2 regions of the Nocardioides sp. NPDC000445 genome follow, and region 1 is predicted to be linked to the other one. Evidence: riboswitches for the same ligand, from Rfam matches in the RefSeq annotation. Region 1 holds a riboswitch; the other holds the start of a gene.

Region 1 (11,115 bases):
GAGAAGGCGAGGCGCCCAGCGCGGCAGCGGCCTCCCCGGGACGCGGGTCGAGCGACTCCCAGGCCGCCCCGACCGCCCGGATCACCACCGAGGCGTTGAAGAAGACCAGCCCGAGGATGATCGCGGTCGGCGTCCCGTCGAGCCCCAGCCCGGCCAACAGCCCGGCCTCGCCGATGAGCTCACGGAAGGCGACCCCGACGACGACGGTGGGGAGCACGAACGGCACCAGCAGCCCCGCCCGGATGAACCGCTGCATCGGAAAGCTCAGCCGATAGAGCGCGTACGCAGCCGGCAGCCCGAGCGCGACGCTCAGCACCGTCGCCAGCCCCGAGGACCACAGCGTGAACCAGAGCGCCCGCTGGATCTCCGGGCGCCCCACGATCCTGGACACGACCGACGGATCGAAGGATCCCTCGAAGAACAGGCCGCGCTGCACCATCCCGGTGACCGGCAGGACGAAGAAGACCGCCAGCACGGCCACCGGGAGAGCGGCGAGCGCGACCAGGGTCCCGATTCGCCGGATCACAGCACGACGGGTGGAGCTCACTGCGCGATCGTGTCACTCCAGGTCGCCAGCCACGCTTCCCGGTTCTCGTCGATCTCCTCGGGCTCGACGGAGAGCGGCGAGGTGGGCTGCTGGGCGAACTTCGCCCAGTCGGCGGGCAGCTCGACGCCGGAGGAGACGGGGAAGACGTACATGCTCTCCGGCAGTGCCCCCTGCACGCTGTCGGAGAGCATGAAGTCGATCAGCGCCTTGGCGCCCTCGGGGTGGTCGGCGCCCTCGAGCACGCCGGCGTACTCGACCTGTCGGAAGCAGGTGTCCAGCAGCGCCTTGGTCGTCGTCTTGCCGTCCTTGACGGTGAAGGCCGGCGAGGAGTCGTACGACACGACGATCGGTCGCGTCCCCTTGCCGCCGCCCTGGGTGAAGTCGGAGTAGTAGGCCTGGTCCCAGCCGTCGACGACCTTGGTGCCGTTGTCCATCAGCTTGCCCCAGTAGTCGGCCCAGCCGTCCTCGCCGTACTCGGCCACGGTCGCCAGCAGGAACGCCATGCCCGGCGTCGACGTCGCCGCGCCGGGGGTCACGAAGAGATCCTTGTACGCAGGCTCGGCCAGGTCGTCGAGCGTCTCCGGCGGCGTCAGCTTCTTGGCCGCGAACCACTCGGTGTCGATGTTGACGCACACGCTGCCGTTGTCGACCGGGGTGAGGAAGTGCTTCTCGTCGCCCGGGAGGTTGAACTCGTCGACCCCGGCCGGGACCGTCTCCGGCGTGTAGGCCTCCAGCGCGCCCTGGTCGATCGCGCGGCTGGCGAAGGTGTTGTCGACGCCGAAGACCGCGTCACCGTCGGGGTTGCCGGTGTCCATGGCGATCTTGGTGGTCAGCTCGCCACCGTCGCCCGCGTGCCGGATCTCGGCGGTGTAGCCGGTCTTTTCGGTGAACTCGGCCAGCACCTCCTTCGGCAGCGTGAAGCTGTCGTGGGTCAGCAGCACGACGGTCTTGTCGTCGGAGCCGCTCGAGGGCTCGGCGTCCGGCTCGGCAGGGCTGCCCCCGCACGCGGACAGCAGCAGAGCCGAGATAGCAGTGGCAGCGATGGCAGGCGTACGCATGCGCATTTCTGACTCCCTTCGCCGGTATCAACCGGAGCAGGTTCGGAGGGTCTGCGGCGCTGTTCGCCGCACTCTCAGGCCTCCCGGCCTCCCCTGTCTGTTCCCGGCAACACTACTGCTTGCCAGAATCGACCCATGACCGACGTCGCCATCTCGTCCTTCGACGACCTCTCCCCGACGACCGCGTACGCCCTGTGGCGGCTGCGCCAGGACGTCTTCATCGTCGAGCAGGACTGCCCGTACCCCGATCTGGACGGCCGCGACCTCGAGCCCGGAACGCGTCACGTGGTGCTGAGCGACGGCGGCCAGCTCGCCGGCACCGCCCGCATCCTCGACGACGGCGACGTGTGGCGGATCGGCCGCGTCGTCCTCGCCCCCTCCCACCGCGGGAAAGGCCTCTCCGACGTCATCATGAGAGCCGCCATCGAGGCCGTCCCCCACCGCGACATCGTCCTCGACGCTCAGACGCCGCTGGCCGGCTGGTACGCCAAGCTCGGGTTCGTCAAGGACGGCGAGGAGTTCCTCGAGGACGGCATCCCCCACACCCCGATGCGCCTCACCCGCTGACGGGGGCGAACAGCACGCTGGTCTCGGTCTCCTCACGAGTGGCCTGACCGCGGGCGGCCAACAGCTCGAGGTGGGCCTTGGTCTCCATGACCGCGAGGCCGGCGTTGAAGTAGTCGAGTTCGGCGAAGGCACGCTCGTGGCGGGTCCAGCCGAGGTCGTTGGCGACCTCGAGCGCAGAGCGCCTCCCTGCCTGCAGGGACGCCAGCGACTGGGCGAGGCGGGACTCGTGATGGGCCAGGAGCTCGTCGACGCGGGCGTGCGACGACGAGGCGACGGGGCCGTGGGCGGGGAGAAGGCGCAGGTCGGGGAGGGTGCGGACCTTGGTCAGCGACGCCATGAAGTCGCCCAGCGGGTCGATGACCGGCACCGGCTCGAACCCGATCGACGGCGTGATCGTGGGCAGCACGTGGTCGCCGGCGAACAGGACCGAGCCGGCCAGGTCGGCGTAGACGTAGTGGCCCTGGGTGTGACCAGGGGTGTGCACGGCATCGAGGTCGCGGCCGGCCACGTCGAGGCGTACGTCGCCTTCCAACCACCGAGAAGGCATCCGCCAGTGGGACAGATCGGGTGCCGGCGGCGGGTTGGCCGCCCACTTCGCGGCCAGCTCGTGCGCACCGGCGTGGGCGAGCAGCCGATCGGTCGAGACCCAGCCGTCGAGGTCGCCGTTGGTGAGCTCGAGGGTCGGCCGGTCGCCGGCGCCGAGCAGCACGTCCGCGCCGAACTCCTGACCGAGCACCGAGGCGAGCGTGTAGTGGTCACGGTGCACGTGGGTGACGAGGAAGCGCCGGATGTCACCGAACTCGAAGCCGAGCCTCTTCAGGCCGTTCTCCAGCGCAGAGCGGCCCTCGGTGATCGCCCAGCCGCCATCGACCAGCGAGAGCCCGTCGTCTCCCTCGAGGACGTAGATGTTGACCGCCTTGAGCCCGTCCATCGGCAGCGGCAGCGGGATCCGGTGTACGCCGTCGGCGACCGTCCACGCTCCCGGAGCGGACCAGTGCTCCCCCGAGTCAGGCGAGATGGCGGTGGCTGTCGACTGACTCATCGGTCTCCTTCGGGTCGACCTCTCCAGAGCCAGAGCAGACCCAGGATCGGCAACAGGGCGGGAACGAATCCGTATCCGCTCCCGAACTTCGACCATACCGAGTCGTCCGGGAACCAGGACGGCACGGCCAAGGACAGGACACCGACCACGATGACACCGGCCAGCTCGATCCACAGCATGATCTTCGCGAAGCCCGCCGACCCGTTGGCGGCTCGGCGGATCGCGAACCAGCCCGCGACGTACGTCGCCGCGGCCACCACCGAGAGCGAGTAGGCGATCGGGGCCTCGTCGAAGTCGGTGAAGACCTGCACCAGCGACCGGGCGCCCGCGGCGAGCACGAAGATCGCGTAGACGGTCAGCAGCACCAGGTGCGGACCGGAACGAGTCTTGGCAGGTGAGGTCGCGGTCACCGGACCATCATGACGCGTACGGCCACGACGCCCGTCGCCAGGGCCGCCGCCGCGATCACGCCCGAGGACCAGGTCGAGCGGTCCGTACGCATCGTCTGCAGCGCCAGCGGCATCAGGCACACCAGCGCGCCGAGGTAGCCCAGGAAGGTCGACAGCGACTCCGGCTTGCGTCCGCCCGACCAGGCCGCCAGCGCGCCGATCGCGAGCACGACCGCCAGGAGCTCCAGCATCCACGCCACCTGGTCCAGCCACTTCGGCCGGGGCGCCTTCAGCACCACGCCGAGCGCGGCCGCGATCGTCACGAACGCGGCATACCCGGCCACGATAAATCCGATCAGGGTCACGGCGTCCACGTGCCAATCTTCTCCAATGACCTCTGCCTCCCGTGGCCCAGCCCCCGATCCTGGGCTCGTCGCCCGTCTCCGCGCCGCCGGCTGCGTCTTCGCCGAGGACGAGGCCGCGCTGCTCGAGTCCGCCCCGGTCTCCGCCCAGGAGCGGGAGGAGATGGTCGTACGCCGCGTGGCCGGCGAGCCGCTGGAGCTCATCCTGGGCTGGGCAGAGTTCTGCGGGCTCCGGATCCGGGTCGCGCCGGGGGTGTTCGTGCCCCGGCAGCGCTCGGCGCTGATGGTGGACCTCGCCGTAGGGTCGGCCGGGCGAGGCGCGATCCGCAGGGTTCTCGACCTCGGCTGCGGGACCGGAGCGCTGGGCGCCGCCATCGCGGCACGTCTCCCGGACGCGGAGGTCTGGGCCACCGACATCGACCCGGCGGCAGTCGAGTGCGCTCGGCAGAATCTGCCCCCGAGCCAGGTGCTCCTCGGCGACCTCTACGACCCGCTCCCCCACGACCTCGAGCTCGACGTGATCGTGGCCAACGCCCCGTACGTGCCCAGCGACCAGATCCGCAACATGCCGCCCGAGGCGCGCGACCACGAGCACCACGTGGCCCTCGACGGCGGCGCGGACGGACTCGACGTGCAGCGCCGCGTGATCGAGCAGGCTCCGAAGCATCTGGCCCCCGGCGGCGTACTCGTCATCGAGTCCGGCCAGGAGCAGGCGCCGGTCACCGCGAGCCTGATGCGGGAGCAGGGGCTGGTCGCGGAGATCCATCACGACGAGGACCTCTACGCGACCGCGGTGACGGGGACGATGGCCTGAAAGACGATGGCCTGAAAAGCGAGGCGTCCCTCTGATTGCACACCACCCCCGCAGTGTGCATTCAGAGGGACCGCCACCTTGAAAGTTCGTCCACCCCCCACCGGCGGACGACCTTCTCGCCGGTGAAACGGGCCAGCCGCGGAACCATGACGCGAGTTGGGAAGAATTTTTTCGAGAATCCCGTCAGACTTCCGTCATGCAGGCTTACGGTCTGGCGCACCTGGTGCCGTTGTCCCTGCTCACAGCAGGGATCGTGGCCGTCGTCTGGCTGGGCAGGCGGCAGCGGGCCGACCCGGAGCCGTCGAGATTCTCACGAGGGTTCGCGCTCGCGATCCCGCTGACGACGATCCCGCTGCAGGCCCACGAATGGGTCACCGACTTCGATCTCTTCATCGATCTGCCGATCCACCTGTGCGACCTGGCGTGGGTCGCGGCGGCGTTCGCGCTGTGGACCCACCATCCCTACCCGATCGCGCTGACGTGCTTCTGGGGCCTCACGCTGACCACGCAAGGCGTCTTCACCCCGGACGTGATGGACTTCCCGGACGTCAGCTACTTCACCTTCTGGGGCCAGCACCTGATGATCGTGACCGCCGCGGTCTACCTGGTCTTCGGGCTCAAGCTGCTACCCCGGTGGCGCGACTACGGCTGGGCGGTCGCGACCACCGCGGCATGGGCCGCGGTGGCGTACGTCCTCAACCTCGCCCTCGACGCCAACTACGGCTACCTGCGCTACAAGCCGGAGTCGGGCTCGATGCTCGACCTGCTGGGGCCGTGGCCGGTCTACGTCCTCAACGAGATCCTGATCGTCGCCGGCGTGTGGGCGCTGGTCACGCTGGGACTGCGGATCTGGGCCCGTCAGGACGGGTCGACGAGGACGCCGGTGCGCTCGTAGTCGGCGAGAGCCGAGGCGTACGGCGCCAGGTCGATGCCCTTCTCGCTCACCCAGCCGTCGTCGTAGTAGGACGAGCGGTAGCGCTCCCCGGAGTCGCACAGCAGCGAGACGACGCTGCCCTCGGTGCCGGCCTCGGACATCTCGCGTACGACACCCAGCGATGCCCACACGTTGGTGCCCGTCGAGGGGCCGACCGAGCGGCCCATCCGGGCCGAGAGCCAGCGCATCGTCGCGATCGACGCCGCGTCGGGGACCTGGACCATGTCGTCGACGACCCCGCCGACGAAGGACGGCTCGACCCGCGGCCGGCCGATCCCCTCGATGCGCGACGGCATGCCGGTGGCGTAGTCGGAGGTGTCCGTCTCCCAGCCGCCGTAGAAGGCGGAGTTCTCCGGGTCGGCGACCATCAGCTTGGTGGGGTGACGGCGGTAGTGGAGGTAGCGGCCGATCGTCGCCGAGGTGCCGCCGGTGCCGGCCGAGACGACGATCCACGTCGGCACCGGGTGTCGCTCCTGCGACATCTGGTCGAAGATCGACTCGGCGATGTTGTTGTTGCCACGCCAGTCGGTCGCCCGCTCGGCGTAGGTGAACTGGTCCATGTAGTGGCCGCCGCACTCGCGGGCGAGGCGCTCGGCCTCGGCGTACATGTCGGGTGCGCGGTCGACGAAGTGGCAGCGGCCGCCGTGCCACTCGATCAGGCGCACCTTCTCCTCCGAGGTCGAGCGCGGCATGACCGCGACGAACGGCAGCCCGAGGAGCCCGGCGAAGTAGGCCTCCGAGACCGCGGTGGATCCCGAGGAGGCCTCGACCACCGTCGAGCCCTCGTGGAGCCAGCCGTTGCAGACCGCGTAGAGGAACAGCGACCGGGCGAGGCGGTGCTTCAGCGAGCCGGTGGGATGAACCGACTCGTCCTTCAGGTAGAGGTCGACACCGCTGCTCGCACCCTCGCGGACCGGGAGCGGAACGACGTGCAGATGGGTGTCGGCCGAGCGCTGCGCGTCGGCCTCGACGCGGCGTACGGCTTCGTCGATCCAGGCGCGATGAGAGTCAGAGAGGCGAGGCACCGGCCGAGCGTAACTCCACCCTGATCTGTCCCCAGCATGTGCGGTGAGCCACAATGACAGACCGAAACACGATCGGGTCCGGGCAGTGAAGTTGCCCACAAGTTAGACCGATCTAAGGACCCCGATTAACCATTGCGGCCCCAAAAGCGAGACAAAAGACCTGTGGACGAACCTCTTGACGTAGTGCTGATCGGCGGCGGCATCATGAGCGCCACCCTGGGCGTGCTCCTCCAGGAGCTCGAGCCCAGCTGGTCCATCAAGCTGATCGAGCGGCTCGACTCAACCGCCGCCGAGTCCTCCGGCCCATGGAACAACGCCGGCACCGGTCACTCCGCGCTGTGCGAGCTCAACTACAGCCCGCAGAACGCCGACGGCTCGGTCGACATCTCCAAGGCGATCAACGTCAACGAGCAGTTCCAGCTCTCCCGTCAGCTGTGGTCCTTCCTGGTCGAGAACGGCCGCATCCCGAACCCGGACAAGTTCATCCACACCGTGCCGCACATGTCCTTCGTGTGGGGCGCCGAGAACGTCGACTACCTCCGCAAGCGCTACGAGGCGCTCTCGGTCCACCCGCTCTTCAGCGGGATGGAGTTCAGCGAGGACCCCGAGGTCATCAAGGGCTGGGCGCCGCTGCTGCTCGAGGGCCGCTCGGCCAAGGCGCTCGCCGACGAGCCGATCGCGGCCACCTGGACCAACGCCGGCACCGACGTCGACTTCGGCTCGCTCACCTCGATCCTGACCCGCACCCTGGTGGACAAGGGCGCCGACCTGGAGACGGGCTCCGAGGTCACCGACCTGCACCAGACCATGGACGGCTTCTGGCACGTCTACGGCCGCAACGAGACCGGGAAGTACCACCTGCGTTCCCGCTTCGTCTTCGTCGGCGCCGGCGGCTACGCGCTTCCGCTGCTGCAGAAGGCCGCGATCCGGGAGATCCGTGGCTTCGGCGGCTTCCCCGTCTCGGGTGAGTTCCTGCGTACGTCCAAGCCGGAGCTCGTCGCCCAGCACCGCGCCAAGGCCTACGGCAAGGCCGCCGTCGGTGCTCCGCCGATGTCGGTGCCCCACCTCGACACGCGTTATGTCGAGGGCAAGACGCACCTGATGTTCGGTCCGTACGCCGGGTGGAGCCCCCGCTTCCTCAAGACCGGATCGCTCACCGACCTGTTCCTCTCGGTGCGGCCCCACAACCTGCTGCCGATGCTGCGGGCCGGGCTGACCAACATGGATCTCACCGTCTACCTGGTCAAGGAGCTGCTGCGCTCGCCGCGCAAGAAGTTCGACGACCTCCTCGACTTCTTCCCCGCCGCCGACCGCAAGGACTGGGACCGGGTCATCGCCGGCCAGCGGGTGCAGGTCATCCGCCCCGACGGCGTACTCCAGTTCGGCACCGAGGTCATCACCGCCGAGGACGGCACCATCGCCGGCCTGCTCGGCGCCTCCCCGGGAGCCTCGACCGCCCCGGCGATCATGCTCAACGTCCTGCGCCGCTGCTTCCCCGACCGTTGGGACGGCTGGCAGCCCCAGCTCAAGACGATGATCCCGGCCACCGGTCCGGAGCTCAGCGCCGACCCCGAGCTCGCCGCCGAGACCTTCGCGCGCACCGACCGCCAACTCCACCTCGGCTGACCGACCCCAGCCGAAGCGTCACCCGCGTCGGCCGAAGCGTCACTACGGTCGGCCGAGGCGTCAGCACCATGCCCGCTCGGCCGACGTAAGTGACGTCTCGGCCGACGGGAGCGACTACTCGGCGGTGAGGTGGGCGGCTACTGCCGCTGCTTGGCCCCGGATCTCGGGGATGGCGGTGGCCTCGTAGAGCGCGCCCTTGCAGGGCGGGCCGACGGTCAGAAGATTGGGTACGACGCTGCCGTCTGCTCCGATGACGTGGCCGTCCTCGGTGACGTCGATGCCGAGGCGCAGCGGGTCAGGGGCGATCAGGCCGCGCTTCTGGAGCGCGAGCAGGAGCGGGTTGTCGGTGCGGGTGATGTCGGGTGAGGGGCCGGTGCAGTTGATCGCCGCGGTGACCTCGCGGTCGCCGTCGGCCAGGGAGACGACCGGCCGCTCGGCAGAGGTCCGGCAGCCGAGCACTCCGCCGCCGAGGATCTCCAGGCGTCCCTCGGCCCGGTAGGCGTCGAGGAGGGCGGCGATGCGCGGGGCCATGCGGTGCCGACGTACCTCCCACTCGCGAGCGTAGACCTCGCGGAAGCGACGGCGCTCCGGCTCGGGCAGGCGGCGCCAGATCGACTGGGTCGGGCCGCGGAGGCCGTCGATGACGGCACGCCAGTCGACGCCGAGACCGGCCGCGTGCTCGATCTGCTCGCGTACGAGCGAGGCGATGCCGTCGGCGGTCAGCGGGCCGTCGGGGATCGGGGTCACCCAGGAGGTGAACTGGTCGTCGACGTGGGGGTTGGGGACCAGGCCGTGCCGGCTCACCATGATCACCCGGCGCTCCGGGGAGTCGTCGAGGAGCGTGACGGTGGTGTCGACGGCGGTCAGGCCGGTGCCGACGACGAGTACGGTCGCGTCGACGGGCAGGGCGCTGATCCGGGCCACGTCCCAGGGGTCCGACAGGTTCCAGGGCGCCTCGGGCAGTCCGGCCAGCGGCTGGGGTGGCGGGTTGCCGTAGGCGAGGACGACGGCGTCGGCGACATGTCCTTCGTCGTCGCCGGTCAGCACCCGGAAACCGGCGCCGACCGGCTCGACGTCGATGACCGTCTCGCCGACCGTCTCCAGCGTGCCGGTACCGGCCTCCGCCGCGTGAGCGAGCCGGTCGCGCAGATAGCGCGCGTAGTCGCGCCGGGGCAGGAAGTCGATCGGGCCGAGCTCGATGCCGGCCTCGGCCGCCCAGTCGAGCAGGTCGTCACGGTCGTCGGGGAAGCCCGACATGTTGTTGGCCCTGACGTTGAGGAGATGGCGGCCGTCAGTGGTCGAGTAGGCCACTCCGTAGCCGGGCTCTCCGCGCGACTCGAACAGCGTCACCGAAGCACCGCGGCGGAGCAGGTTGATCGCGGTCAGCGTTCCGCTGGCTCCTCCCCCGATGATCGCCACCGTGGTGGTGGGGGTCGGCGTGGCCGGCGCGGCGTCTGTCGTCACCCGGACAGGGTAGCTGCGTTATCCAGGCTTTGTTCACCGGGTTACTCGATTTACAGACGAACCGCAAAAATCTATTTGCAAAGATCTCTTTGCAGTCTACGGTGGACCCATGGCAGCACGTGAGATCGTCCCCGGAGTCGACCAGCTCAAGGCCCTCACCCACCCTGTGCGCGTACGCATGCTCGGGATCCTCCGCGTCGACGGACCGGCGACGGCGACCACGTTGGCCGCCCGGCTCGGCATCAATTCCGGCGCGACGTCCTACCACCTCCGGCAGCTCGCACAGCACGGCTTCATCGAGGACGATGAGAGCCGCGGCAACGCCCGGGAGCGCTGGTGGAGGGCCGCTCACCAGGCGACCGTGACCGGTGACAGCGACGTACCGGACACCCCCGAGGGCCGCGAGACCCTCGACGCCTACCTGCAGACGGTCGTCACCATCTACGCCCAGCGCCTCCAGGAGGCGATCGAGGAGCGGGCGCTTCTCCCCCAGGAGTGGCGCGAGGCCTTCGGTCTCAACGACCGCGTCGTCCGGCTGACACCCGCCCAGGCCTCACGCGTCGAGGAGCAGGTCAACAAGATCATCGACGACCTGGAGGAGGAGCCGGGGGGCGAGGCCGTGATGTTCCAGTTCCACGTCTTCCCGCTGCCGGGTCACGTCAGCACCGAGACGAGAGATGACCAGGAGAGATAGGCCATGAAGCTCCCCCTCTACGGCTGGCTCGCCGCCGAGACCATCTCGCTGGTCGGCACCCGCATCTCGATGCTGGCGCTGCCCTGGTTCGTGCTCGAGACGACCGGCAGTCCCGCCAAGGCCGGTCTGATCGCGCTCTTCGAGATGACACCGCTGGTGCTCAGCAAGATCTTCGGCGGCCCGATCATCGACCGGATCGGCCCGCGCCGGGTCGCGATCGCCTGCGACCTCGGCTCGGCCGTCGTGGTCGGCCTCATCCCCCTGCTGTACGTCGCAGGCCTGCTGCACTTCCCGATCCTGCTCGCGCTCGTCGCCCTCGCCGGCGCGCTGCGCGGCCCCGGTGACTCGGCGAAGTCGTCGATGATCCCGCAGCTGGTCGAGGCGGCCGGGGTGCCGACCGAGCGGGCCACCGGGCTCCACTCGTTCGTCGAGCGCACCGCCTCGATGCTCGGCGCCGCCGCGGCGGGGCTGCTGATCGGCCTGGTCGGCGCGACCGACGCGATCATCATCGACGCCGCCTCGTTCGCCCTCGGTGCTCTGGTGCTTGCCGTGACGACCGCCGGGCTGGCGCGGGCCCGTGGCCCGGAGCCCGA
Region 2 (11,115 bases), on a different contig from region 1:
AGCACACCCTCGGACTTCTTGCCCATCACGATCGCGGTGCCGGTGTCCTGGCACATCGGCAGGATGCCGCCGGCGGAGATGTTGACGTTCTTGAGCAGGTCGAGCGCGACGAAGCGGTCGTTCCCGGAGGCCTCGGGGTCGTCGATGATCTTCCGCAGCTGCTTGAGGTGGGCCGGGCGGAGGTACTGGTTGATGTCCTTCATCGCCTCGGCGGTCAGCCGGCGGATCGCCTCGGGGTCGACCTTGAGGAACTTGCGCCCGTCGACCTCGATCTCTTCCACCCCCTCTGACGTGATCAACCGATAAGGAGTCTCGTCATGAGAAGTCGGGAGGAGGTCGGAGTACCGGAACTCAACGTCAGCCACGGAAGTGAATCGTACGCCGCCGGGGATGTCACAGATCGCGCGCGTCCGCCGTCTAGATGTCGAGCGCCCCGGAGAGCGGGGCCGAGAACCAGGAGGAGAAATGACTGCCACCCGCATCGCGCCCGCGGAGATCACCGGCTTCAAGGGGATGCTGATCAAGCGGTTCGCCAAGAAGATGCTCGGTCAGGTGCCGTCCTCGGTCGGCGTCTACTGGCACAACCAGGAGGTGCTGATGGGCATGTCCGGCCTCGGCTCCAAGGTGAAGAAGTGGGACGCCTGCGACGAGCAGCTGAAGTCCTTCGCCCACATGGCCGTCGCCTCGGCCGTGGGGTGCAGCTGGTGCCTGGACTACAACTACTTCGAGGCGCACAACCGCGGTCTCGACATGGACAAGGCCCGGGAGGTGCCGCGCTGGCGTGAGTCCGATGTCTTCACGCCGCTGGAGCGGGACGTGATGGCGTACGCCGAGGCGATGAGCGAGGCGGAGCCGACCGTCACCGACGAGATGGTGTCGGGCCTGGTCGCGCAGCTCGGCGAGGCGGCGGTGATCGAGCTGACCGCGGTCATCGGGTTCGCCAACTTCTCGACCCGCACCAACATCGCCCTGGGTATCGAGTCCGACGGCTTCGCGGAGGCCTGTGAGCTCAAGCCGCTCGCACAGCGCGGAGGTCAGCCGTCCACGATCGGGTGAACCCCTTGCGTCGGGTGCCCACGATTCCGTTACAGTGATCGAGACCCAACCCACACGGGAGTCCGCGGCAGCGGGCTGAGAGGGAGCTGGAGCCGCTCCGACCGTAGTACCTGATCCGGATCATGCCGGCGAAGGAAGTGACCTGACGTGTTGCCTGCTCTCCCGCGGCTCTTCTGCCTCGTGTCCACGACCGACGACCTGACGCTCCTGCCTGCGCTCGCCGCAGCAGGAGTCGACGGCTTCCAGGTACGCGACAAGGGCGCGACCACACGGGAGCTGGTGGTTCTCACCGCGTCCGTCATCGAGCTCGTCGCGGCGTACGAGGCGCGCGTCGTCGTCGACGACCGGCTCGATGTCGCGCTCGCCGCCGGTGCTGACGGCGTCCATCTCGGCGCGTCCGATCTGCCGTTGGCCGACGCCCGGCGGATCGCCGACGCGGTCGCTCCGGGGCTGATCATCGGCGCGACCTGCCGGGACCGGGCCGCGGTCGAGGCGGCTGCCGCCGCGGGCGCGGACTACGCCGGGTTCGGGCCGGTCTTCGCCACCACCTCCAAGGCCGGGCTCCCCGACCCGCTCGGCGTCTCCGCCGTCACCGATGCCGCCGGCGTGCTGCCGCTGATCGCGATCGGCGGGATCTCGGCGGCGTCTGCCGGCCCCGTGCGCGCCGCCGGAGCCCACGGAGTCGCCGTGATCGGCGGACTCTGGCGACAACCCGACCCACTTCAGGCCGCGAAGGAGCTCGTGGAAGCCGTCGGCTGATGCGGGTACGGATCCTCGGTGCCGGGATCGTCGGGCTGTCCGTGGCCGACGAGCTGATCAGGCGCGGGCACGACGTCACCGTGGTCGATCCCGCACCGGGCTCGGGGGCGTCGTACGCCGCGGCCGGCATGCTCAGCCCGGCCGGTGAGGCCTGGTACGGCGAGGAGTCGTTGACCCGCCTGTGCCTGTCGTCGCTGGCACTCTGGCCCGGGTTCGCCGCCAGGCTCGGGGTGCCCGTGCACACCCGCGGGACGCTGCTGGTCGGCCTCGACGCCGGGGACGTCCAGCAGGTCGAGCGGCAGCTCTCGGTGCTCGACCTCGCCGGGGTCTCCTACGAGCGACTCCTACGCCGCGAGCTGCTGGCCCGTGAGCCCGGACTCGGCCGCGTCGCCGGTGGGGCCTTCCTCGCCGAGGACCACTCGGTCGACCCGCGTGCGGTCGTCTGCGCGCTGCTCGAACGGGTCGGGGACCGTGTTGGTTTCGACACGCCTCCGCCTAGCGGCTCCGGCGGCTCAACCGACGAATCCGCTGGTCGAGCCGCGAGCGCCAGCGAGCGTGTCGAGCGTTGTATCGAGCTTGTCGAGATGACCAACACGGTCACCGTCATCGCGACCGGCGCGCAGCTTCCCGATCCGTACTCCTCCCTGATCCGCCCGATGCGCGGAGACGTCGTGCGGGTGCGGACGCAGGAGCCGGTGGAGCGGACGGTGCGGGCCTGGGCGCACGGCGAGCAGATCTACGTGGTGCCGCGCATCGACAGCGACGAGGTGGTCATCGGGGCCACCACCGAGGAGCGCGACGGTCCGCTGCTGCCGACCGTCGAAGGCGTGTGGCGGCTGCTCGACTCCGCCCGCCGGGTGGTGCCGGCGCTGGACCGCGCGAGCGTCGTGGAGGCGACCTCTCGCGACCGCCCGGGCACCGCCGACAACCTCCCGCTGGTCGGCCCGACCCACGAGCCGGGAGTCGTGCTCGCCGCGGGCGCCTACCGCAACGGTGTCCTGCTGGCTCCGCTCATCGCACAGCTGGTGGCCGACCACATCGAGACAGGGTCAGTGGAGCCCGCGGTCGATCCGCGTCGGTTCCGGATGAAGGAGGACGGATGAAGATCACCGTGAACAGCGAGCCGATGGAGGTCAGCGGCACCGTTGCCGACCTGCTCGAGGCACGTACCGGCGACCGGCGGCCGAGCGGCATCGCCGTCGCCGTGGACGAGGAGATCGTGCCGCGCGACGACTGGGCGCGATGGCCGCTCCAGGACGGACATGTCGTCGAGATCGTGACGGCGGTGCAGGGCGGATGAGCGGCATCCCCGAGAACGGGCTCAAGATCGCTGGGCGTGAGCTCTCCTCACGCCTCTTCCTCGGCACCGGCGGCCTGCCCAACCTGGCCCTGCTCCCCGACGTCATCGCCGCCGCCGAGCCGGGGCTCGTGACCGTCTCGATGCGGCGTACGTCCTCGACGGCCTCCGGCGGACTGCTGGAGACGTTGCGCGCGGCGGAGGTTCCGATCCTGCCCAACACCGCGGGCTGCCTCTCGGCACGCGAGGCGGTGCTGACCGCCGAGCTCGCCCGCGAGGCGCTGGAGACGGACTGGGTCAAGCTGGAGGTGATCGGCGACGAGACCTCGCTGATGCCCGATGCCGTCGAGCTCGTCGAGGCCGCCGAGCAGCTGGTGCGCAAGGGCTTCACGGTCCTTCCGTACGCCACCGACGACCCCGTTCTCGCCCGCCGGCTCGAGGACGTGGGCTGCGCGGCGGTGATGCCGCTCGGCTCGCCGATCGGGTCGGGGCTCGGGCTGCTGAACCCGTACGCGATCGAGGCGGTCGTCGCCGCGGTGTCCGTGCCCGTCGTGCTCGACGCCGGGGTCGGGACGGCCTCGGACGCGGCCCTGGCGATGGAGCTCGGCTGCTCAGCGGTCCTCGCCGCCACCGCGGTGACCCGCGCCGACGACCCGGTCGGCATGGCTCGCGCGCTGCGCCTGGCGGTCGAGGCCGGGCACACCGCCCGCGCCGCCGGCCGGATCCCGCGGCAGGCGGTCGCCCGGGCGTCGTCTCCGATGGAGGGCCGGATCGCATGACCGTGTTGCCGCGACTGCTCGTCCTCACCGACCGCTCCCAGCTGCCGCTCGGCCGCAGCCTGTTCGCGACGATGGCAGCGTGCGCCGAGGCGGGCCTGACCCACGTCGTGCTCCGGGAGCTCGACGAGCCGCTGGAGCATCGGGCCAAGCTGGCCGAGCTGCTCGCCGGACTCGGCCTGAACGTCATCGCCGCCCACACCCCGCTCCCTGCCGCGGAGGGCCTGCACCTGCCCGCCTCCGCGAGCTGTAGTCGGTGTCACAGCGTGTTACACCGCGGCCGGAGCTGCCACAGCATCACCGATGTCGCCACCGCCGCTGCGGAGGGGTTCGACTACGCGATGCTGAGCCCGTACGCGCTGACCGAGTCCAAGCCCGGCTACGGGCCGCCGCTGGGGCCGGCCGCGTTCGGCGGCCTGCCCCTGCCGACGTACGCGCTGGGCGGGATCACCCCGGACAACGCCGCGGCGGCGGTGGCGGCCGGGGCCCACGGGGTGGCCGTGATGGGCGCGGTGATGCGCGCGGAGGAGCCGGCCGAGGTCGTACGCGACCTGCTGGCGGCCCTCGGCACGACGGCGGTGGCGTCATGAACCCACCGGTCGCGCTCACCATCGCGGGCACCGACTCCGGGGGAGCGGCGGGTACGGCCGCCGACCTGGCCACCTTCGCCGCGCTCGGGGTCCATGGAGCCTGCGTGATCACCGCCGTCACCGCCCAGGACACGACCGGGGTCAGCGACATCCACGCCATCCCGGTCGCCACCGTCGAGGCCCAGCTCCGCGCCGTCTTCGACGACCTTCCCGTCGCGGCGGTCAAGACCGGCATGCTCGGCAGCGCCGAGGCGGTCGCGCTCGTCGCGCGGCTCTGCGCCGGCCGGCCGCTCGTCGTCGACCCCGTCCTGGTGGCCACCTCCGGCGCGGTGCTCGGCGGTGAGGACGTACGTCGCGCCTACCTCGACCACCTGCTCCCCGTCGCCACCGTCGTCACCCCCAACCTCGACGAGGCCCGGGCCCTGGCCGGTCACGACGGATCGCCCGAGGAGATCGCCGCGGAGCTGGCAAGCGTGAGGTCGGCGGTGATCGTCACCGGCGGCGACCCGGAAGCCACCGGCACATGCACCGACTGGCTCGCAGAGCCGGGGAGACCCCCTGTCCCGCTCACCCATCCCGCCGTCCCGACGAAGAACGACCACGGCACCGGCTGCACCTACAGCTCGGCCCTGGCCGCCCACCTCGCCCACGGCGCCCCGCTGCGCGAAGCGGCGGAGCAGGCCGCCGCGTACGTCACCCGACAGCTCACCACAAGCCAGCACTGGACCCTCGGCCGTGGCCGAGGACCGATCGCTCACACCAAGGAGATCGCATGACCGTCCACCCCGCCCACACCCGCCTCGAGATCGGCGACCTGAAGGTCCCGGTGACCCGGGTCGCGCTCACCAACGGCGAGACCTTCGACCGCTACTGCACCGAGGGCCCCGGCTCGCAGCCGGAGCAGGGTCTCCCGCCGCGTCGCGACGAGTGGATCCTCGAACGAGGCGACACCGAGACCTACGAGGGCCGGCGGACCGAGCTGGTGGACAACGGCAGAGCAGCCGTACGTCGCGGCGAGGCCCGCCAGGAGTGGCAGGGCGAGCGCCGCCAGCCGCGCAGGGGCGAGAACGTCACCCAGATGCACTACGCAAGAAAGGGCATCATCACCAAGGAGATGGCCTACGTCGCGGTGCGCGAGAGCTGCGACCCCGAGCTGGTCCGCGAGGAGGTGGCGGCGGGCCGGGCGATCATCCCGAACAACGTCAACCACCCCGAGTCCGAGCCGATGATCATCGGGAAGCGCTTCCTGGTGAAGATCAACGCCAACATCGGCAACTCCGCGGTCACCAGCAGCATCGCGGAGGAGGTCGACAAGCTCACCCACGCGATCACCTGGGGAGCGGACACGGTGATGGACCTGAGCACCGGCGACGACATCCACACCACCCGCGAGTGGATCCTGCGCAACTCACCCGTCCCGATCGGCACCGTGCCGATCTACCAGGCCCTGGAGAAGGTCAACGGCGAGGCGGACAAGCTGACGTGGGAGGTGTTCCGGGACACCGTCATCGAGCAGGCAGAGCAGGGTGTCGACTACATGACGATCCACGCCGGCGTACTCCTGCGCTACGTGCCGCTCACCGCCAACCGCGTCACCGGCATCGTGTCCCGAGGCGGCTCGATCATGGCCGGCTGGTGTCTCGCGCACCACCAGGAGAGCTTCCTCTACACCCACTTCGACGAGCTCTGCGAGATCTTCAAGCAGTACGACGTCGCCTTCTCGCTCGGCGACGGGCTCCGCCCGGGCTCCACCGCCGACGCCAACGACGAGGCCCAGCTCAGCGAGCTGCGGACGCTGGCCGAGCTCACCGAGAGGGCCTGGGAGCACGACGTACAGGTCATGGTCGAGGGCCCCGGGCACGTCCCGCTCAACCTCGTGGAGGAGAACGTACGACTCCAGCAGGAGTGGTGCCACGGCGCGCCGTTCTACACGCTGGGGCCGCTCGCCACCGACATCGCGCCCGGCTACGACCACATCACGAGCGCCATCGGCGCGGCCACGATCGCGATGCACGGCACCGCGATGCTCTGCTACGTCACCCCCAAGGAGCACCTCGGCCTGCCGGACCGGGACGACGTGAAGACGGGCGTGATCACCTACAAGCTCGCCGCCCACGCCGCCGACATCGCCAAGGGCCACCCCGGCGCCCGCGACCACGACGACGCGCTCTCCAGGGCTCGCTTCGAGTTCCGCTGGCGTGACCAGTTCGCCCTCTCGCTGGACCCCGTCACCGCGGAGAGCTTCCACGACGAGACCCTGCCGGCCGAGAACGCCAAGACCGCCCACTTCTGCTCCATGTGCGGCCCGAAGTTCTGCTCGATGAAGATCAGCCAGGACGTACGCGACCGCTTCGGCGGCGAGAACGGCGCGTCCCCCGAGGAGATCGAGGCCGGGATGCTGGAGAAGTCGAAGGAGTTCGCGGCCGCAGGGAGCCGGGTCTACCTCCCGCTCGCCGACTGATCCGCCGGCTACGAGTCCGACCGCAGGCTCTCGTAGACCCTCGCGAGTCCCTCCGAGCCGTGCCCTGCAGCGATCTGTTCGCTGATCAGTGCCTGGACGGCAGCGATGGGGGAGGGGTCGACCCCCTCCTCCTCGCTGGCTCGCACGATGTGCGAGAGGTCGGAGAACTCCAGGCTCTGCTGGCCAGGGACGGAGTAGTCGCCGCCGTCGATGACCGTCGCGTAGCCGGCGAGCTCCTCGGTCATGGCGGCGAGGAACGGAGCCTGCCGGGCGGCGAAGTCCGCCGCGCTCATCCCCATGGTGGCGGCCATCGCGGCTCCGTGGAAGAAGCCGGTGAACATCTGGTACATCCCCGACAGCATCGCCAGGTCCACCAGCGACGCCCGGCCGGCGTCCTCGCCGTGGAACTCGCTCGTGGCCCAGATCTCGAGCGTCGGCAGCAGGGCGTCGTACGCGGCCCGTGAGCCGCTGTAGAAGATCTGGCCCGTGCGGGACCCGATCATGGCGGGCACGGCCATGATGGCGCCGTCGAGGTAGCCGACGCCGTGCTCGGCCGCCCAGGAGGCGAGCGCACGGGCCTCGTTGGGCGTCGTGGTCGTGACGTTGACGAGGGTGCGGCCGCGCAGCTCGCCGGCGGCCAGGCCGAGGTTCTCCTCGACGGAGGAGTGATCGAGCAGGCAGGCGATGACCACGGGGCTCGCCAGCACCGCCGCCGGGACCGAGTCCGCGGCACCGGCGCCGCGGGCCACCAGCTCCTTGGCCCGGCCCGGCGTACGGTTCCAGACGGTCACGGAACGACCGGCGTCGAGCAGCGCGGTGGCCAGCGCGCTGCCCATCGCGCCGAGGCCGAGCACGCTGACGTCGGTCGAGGGGATCGAGTTTCCATTGGTTTCTGACACGTCATCCATGCTGGTGGAGATCGCCCGGCCGCGGGAGTACCCACTATTTACTGGGGTACGCACCAATCGGTCAGTGGTCAGCATCAGGGTTGAACCTGAGAGACGGGCGACACGTACGCCGATAGCATTCAGGACCATGGGACTCCCTGAACCGCACCCCGGCCAGCCCCGCCGAGCCGACCTGCGTGTCAGCGATGCCGACCGCCACGCCGTGGCCGACATCCTGCGCGAGGCTGCCGGCGAGGGCCGCCTGGACATCGACGAGCTGGAGGAGCGGCTCGAGGAGACCTACAAGGCCAAGACGTACGCCGACCTGGAGCCGATCACGCAGGACCTGCCGGTCGCGGGGCAGGCGCCGGTCTCACCGCCATCGGCCGCGGTGCCGGTCGTCTACGGCGAGGGCGCGGCGAGCGACAGCGCCAGCGCGTTCCTGAGCAACGTCGAGCGCAAGGGTGTGTGGGTGGTTCCCCAGCAGTTCTCGGTCAACGCGGTGCTGGGTGACGCCAACATCGACCTGCGCGAGGCGCACTATTCGGCTCGGGAGGTGGTCATCAACGCGACCTCCGTCCTGGGCAGCGTGAAGGTCACCGTCCCGCCGAACGTGCACGTGATCGTCGAGGGCAACGGCGTCCTCGGCGACTTCAAGGAGCCCTCGGAGAAGGTGCCCGAGGCGCTCACCGCGGACTCCCCGGTGGTGCGGGTGCGGGGCCTCGCCGTGCTCGGCGACGTGACCGTCAAGCGCCGGGGCCCGCGCGGCCCGAGGCGCACGCTGAAGCAGCATCTCGGCCTGGAGTGAAGGGTGTGGGGGGATTGTTGAGGCACAGTCTCGAAGCCCCCACTAGCATTCGCCCCATGGGAACGACCCCCGAGCCATTCCGCGGCCAGAATCCTGATCCGAACCTCCGGATCAGCGATGCCGACCGCCACAAGGTGGCTGACATCCTGCGCGAAGCCGCGGGCGAGGGCCGCCTGGAGATCGATGAGCTCGACGACCGCCTCGAGGCGACCTTCAAGGCCAAGACGTATGCCGACCTGATCCCGATCACGGTCGACCTGCCGGCCGCGGGCACCCCGGCGCCGCCGGTTCCGGTGTCCAAGCCCGCCACCACGAGCAGCCCCGCCGTCTTCGCAGCCAATCCGATCGAGAGCCAGCTCTACGTCGCGATCATGAGCGGTGTCGACCGTCGCGGAGTCTGGACGGTGCCGGCGACCGGCAACGTGATCGCCCTGATGGGCGGCGCCGAGCTCGACATGCGTCAGGCGCAGTTCTCCGCGCAGGAGACCGTGATCTACGCGAACGCGATCATGGGTGGGGTCAACATCACCGTCGGCCCCGATGTCCAGGTCGTGATGCAGGGAGTCGGAATCATGGGCGGCTACGTCGGTCCGCGCGGGATCGAGCCGACCGGCGGTCCGGTGCTGCGGGTGAAGGGCCTGGCGCTGATGGGTGGCGTCACGGTCATCCGCAAGCCGCTGAAGGAAGCGAAGGGCTCGCGGCAGCTGAAGATGCCGCCGCCGCACGAGCTGCACTGAGCAACACCATCTCGGGGATGGTCCGCTCCGCGGACCGATTTTGTCGTGCCTGGAAATCAGGCACTAATCTCACCTGAACAAGATATTGTGTAGTTACATAATAGACAAAGGAGTCTCGGGATGAAGCCGAAGTGGAGCGCACTGCTGGGCGCCGCACTCCTGGCCGTCGTGGCCCTGATCGCCGGACTCCTGGTCCTCGGCCCGAAGACGGTGGCCGCCGGCTCTGCTGCCGCCGACCCGTCGGCCGCGCCGGTCGAGGACGCCGCGGAGCTGGCCGCGACGACCGACGAGCGCCCCAACATGGTCCTGATCCTGATGGACGACTTCTCCCTGGAGCTGCTCCGCACGATGCCGGAGGCGACCAGGATGGCGGCCGAGGGGGCGACGTACCAGAACTCCTTCGTCATCGACTCGCTCTGCTGCCCCTCGCGCGCGGCGCTGCTGACCGGGCAGACCCCGCACCACACCAAGGTCCTCACCAACACCCAGAACGACCCGGAGCACCCGGTCGGCGGCTGGTCGGCGTTCCAGCGCTACGGCAACGTCGAGAAGCAGTTCAGCATCGGGCTCCAGGAGGCCGGCTACACGACCGGTTTCGTGGGGAAGTACATCAACGCCTACGAGGCCACCGTCGGCTCCGACGGCAAGCGCGTCCCGCCGCCGAAGGTGCCCGGCTGGGACTCCTGGAACGCACTTCTCGGCGGCGCCTACGGCGGCTGGGGCTACCAGAGCACCTTCCTCGACGACGACGGCGCGGTGCAGCTCCGCAACCACCCGAGGCCGCCGACCTCGGCCGGCCCGGCCGTCAAGGACGCCGGGTACGCCGGCAACGTCACCCGTGACTATGCCCTCGACTTCATCGAGAAGCATCGCGACGACGAGAATCCCTACTTCCTCGAGATCGCGGCGTACGGCCCCCACTCCCGCCTGGGCCACCACTACCCGGGCCTGGACACCTGGTTCCCGCCCGCATTCGCCGACCAGGCGCCGGCCGGCGACCCGACCGGCGGCAACTGCGGCCGAGTCGCGTGCGCCGACCTGACCCTGACGGACCTGGTCGGCTACGGCGACGACCGCTGGGACAACGCGCCGACCTACCTCGGCCGCGGAGGACGTACGTCGCAGGCTCCCGCCTGGCGCACCAACAAGGTCTCGCTGAGCGACGAGACCGCGCTGAGCCAGTACCGCGACCGCGCCCGGATGGTGCAGTCGATCGACCGGATGATCACCCAGGTGCGGAAGGCCGCCGGGGATGACACCTACATCGTGCTGACCTCCGACAACGGCTTCCACCTGGGACAGCACCAGCTCAACGGCGGCAAGGGCGCCCCGTACGACTCCGACACCCGCGTGCCCATGGTCGTCGTCGGCCCGGACGTGGTGCCGGGCAAGCGCAGCCAGTTCGTCAACAACATCGACCTCGCGCCGACGTTCCTCGACATCGCCGGCGCTCCGACCCCGTCGTACGTCTCCGGGACCTCGTTCGCGGAAACCCTGAGCCGGCCGCGGCTGCCGGGTGGGCGGTACGCCTTCTTCGAGCACACCTACGCCAAGTCGCATCCCGGCGAGGTCGACCTCGACAGCGGCTCGGGCGGCACCATCGACATCATCCCGTCCTACATCGGGGTGCGCGGCTCGCAGGGCCTGCTGGTCCGGTTCGACCTGGACAAGTCCTGGAAGGGCACCGACTACGCCTACGAGCTCTACCGCTACGACCGGCCGTGGGAAGACCGCAACGTCTTCG

The links. A riboswitch is a leader RNA that binds a small molecule or an ion and turns the genes downstream of it on or off. The one in region 1 is predicted to bind thiamine pyrophosphate.
Region 2: it holds a riboswitch for thiamine pyrophosphate, as region 1 does, so the genes downstream of both, thiE (thiamine phosphate synthase) here and ABT304_RS05415 (thiamine ABC transporter substrate-binding protein) in region 1, are expected to answer to the same signal.

The regions. Positions count from the first base shown of each region.
Region 1 covers NZ_JBEPDH010000003.1:183,150-194,264, forward strand. The annotation lists gene ABT304_RS05410 (ABC transporter permease) at 1-547, opposite strand, end outside; gene ABT304_RS05415 (thiamine ABC transporter substrate-binding protein) at 544-1,605, opposite strand; TPP riboswitch at 1,602-1,710, opposite strand; gene ABT304_RS05420 (GNAT family N-acetyltransferase) at 1,741-2,172, shown strand; gene ABT304_RS05425 (MBL fold metallo-hydrolase) at 2,162-3,214, opposite strand; gene ABT304_RS05430 (hypothetical protein) at 3,211-3,624, opposite strand; gene ABT304_RS05435 (hypothetical protein) at 3,621-3,977, opposite strand; gene ABT304_RS05440 (putative protein N(5)-glutamine methyltransferase) at 3,994-4,779, shown strand; gene ABT304_RS05445 (YwaF family protein) at 4,976-5,674, shown strand; gene cds1 (L-cysteine desulfhydrase Cds1) at 5,638-6,738, opposite strand; gene ABT304_RS05455 (malate:quinone oxidoreductase) at 6,901-8,364, shown strand; gene ABT304_RS05460 (FAD/NAD(P)-binding protein) at 8,479-9,828, opposite strand; gene ABT304_RS05465 (ArsR/SmtB family transcription factor) at 9,938-10,522, shown strand; gene ABT304_RS05470 (MFS transporter) at 10,526-11,115, shown strand, end outside.
Region 2 covers NZ_JBEPDH010000005.1:293,885-304,999, forward strand. The annotation lists gene ABT304_RS09240 (fumarate hydratase) at 1-365, opposite strand, end outside; gene ABT304_RS09245 (carboxymuconolactone decarboxylase family protein) at 466-1,056, shown strand; TPP riboswitch at 1,101-1,210, shown strand; gene thiE (thiamine phosphate synthase) at 1,204-1,815, shown strand; gene ABT304_RS09255 (FAD-dependent oxidoreductase) at 1,815-2,918, shown strand; gene thiS (sulfur carrier protein ThiS) at 2,915-3,115, shown strand; gene ABT304_RS09265 (thiazole synthase) at 3,112-3,891, shown strand; gene ABT304_RS09270 (thiamine phosphate synthase) at 3,888-4,478, shown strand; gene thiD (bifunctional hydroxymethylpyrimidine kinase/phosphomethylpyrimidine kinase) at 4,475-5,254, shown strand; gene thiC (phosphomethylpyrimidine synthase ThiC) at 5,251-6,939, shown strand; gene ABT304_RS09285 (NAD(P)-dependent oxidoreductase) at 6,948-7,847, opposite strand; gene ABT304_RS09290 (DUF1707 SHOCT-like domain-containing protein) at 7,975-8,634, shown strand; gene ABT304_RS09295 (DUF1707 SHOCT-like domain-containing protein) at 8,691-9,371, shown strand; gene ABT304_RS09300 (sulfatase-like hydrolase/transferase) at 9,492-11,115, shown strand, end outside.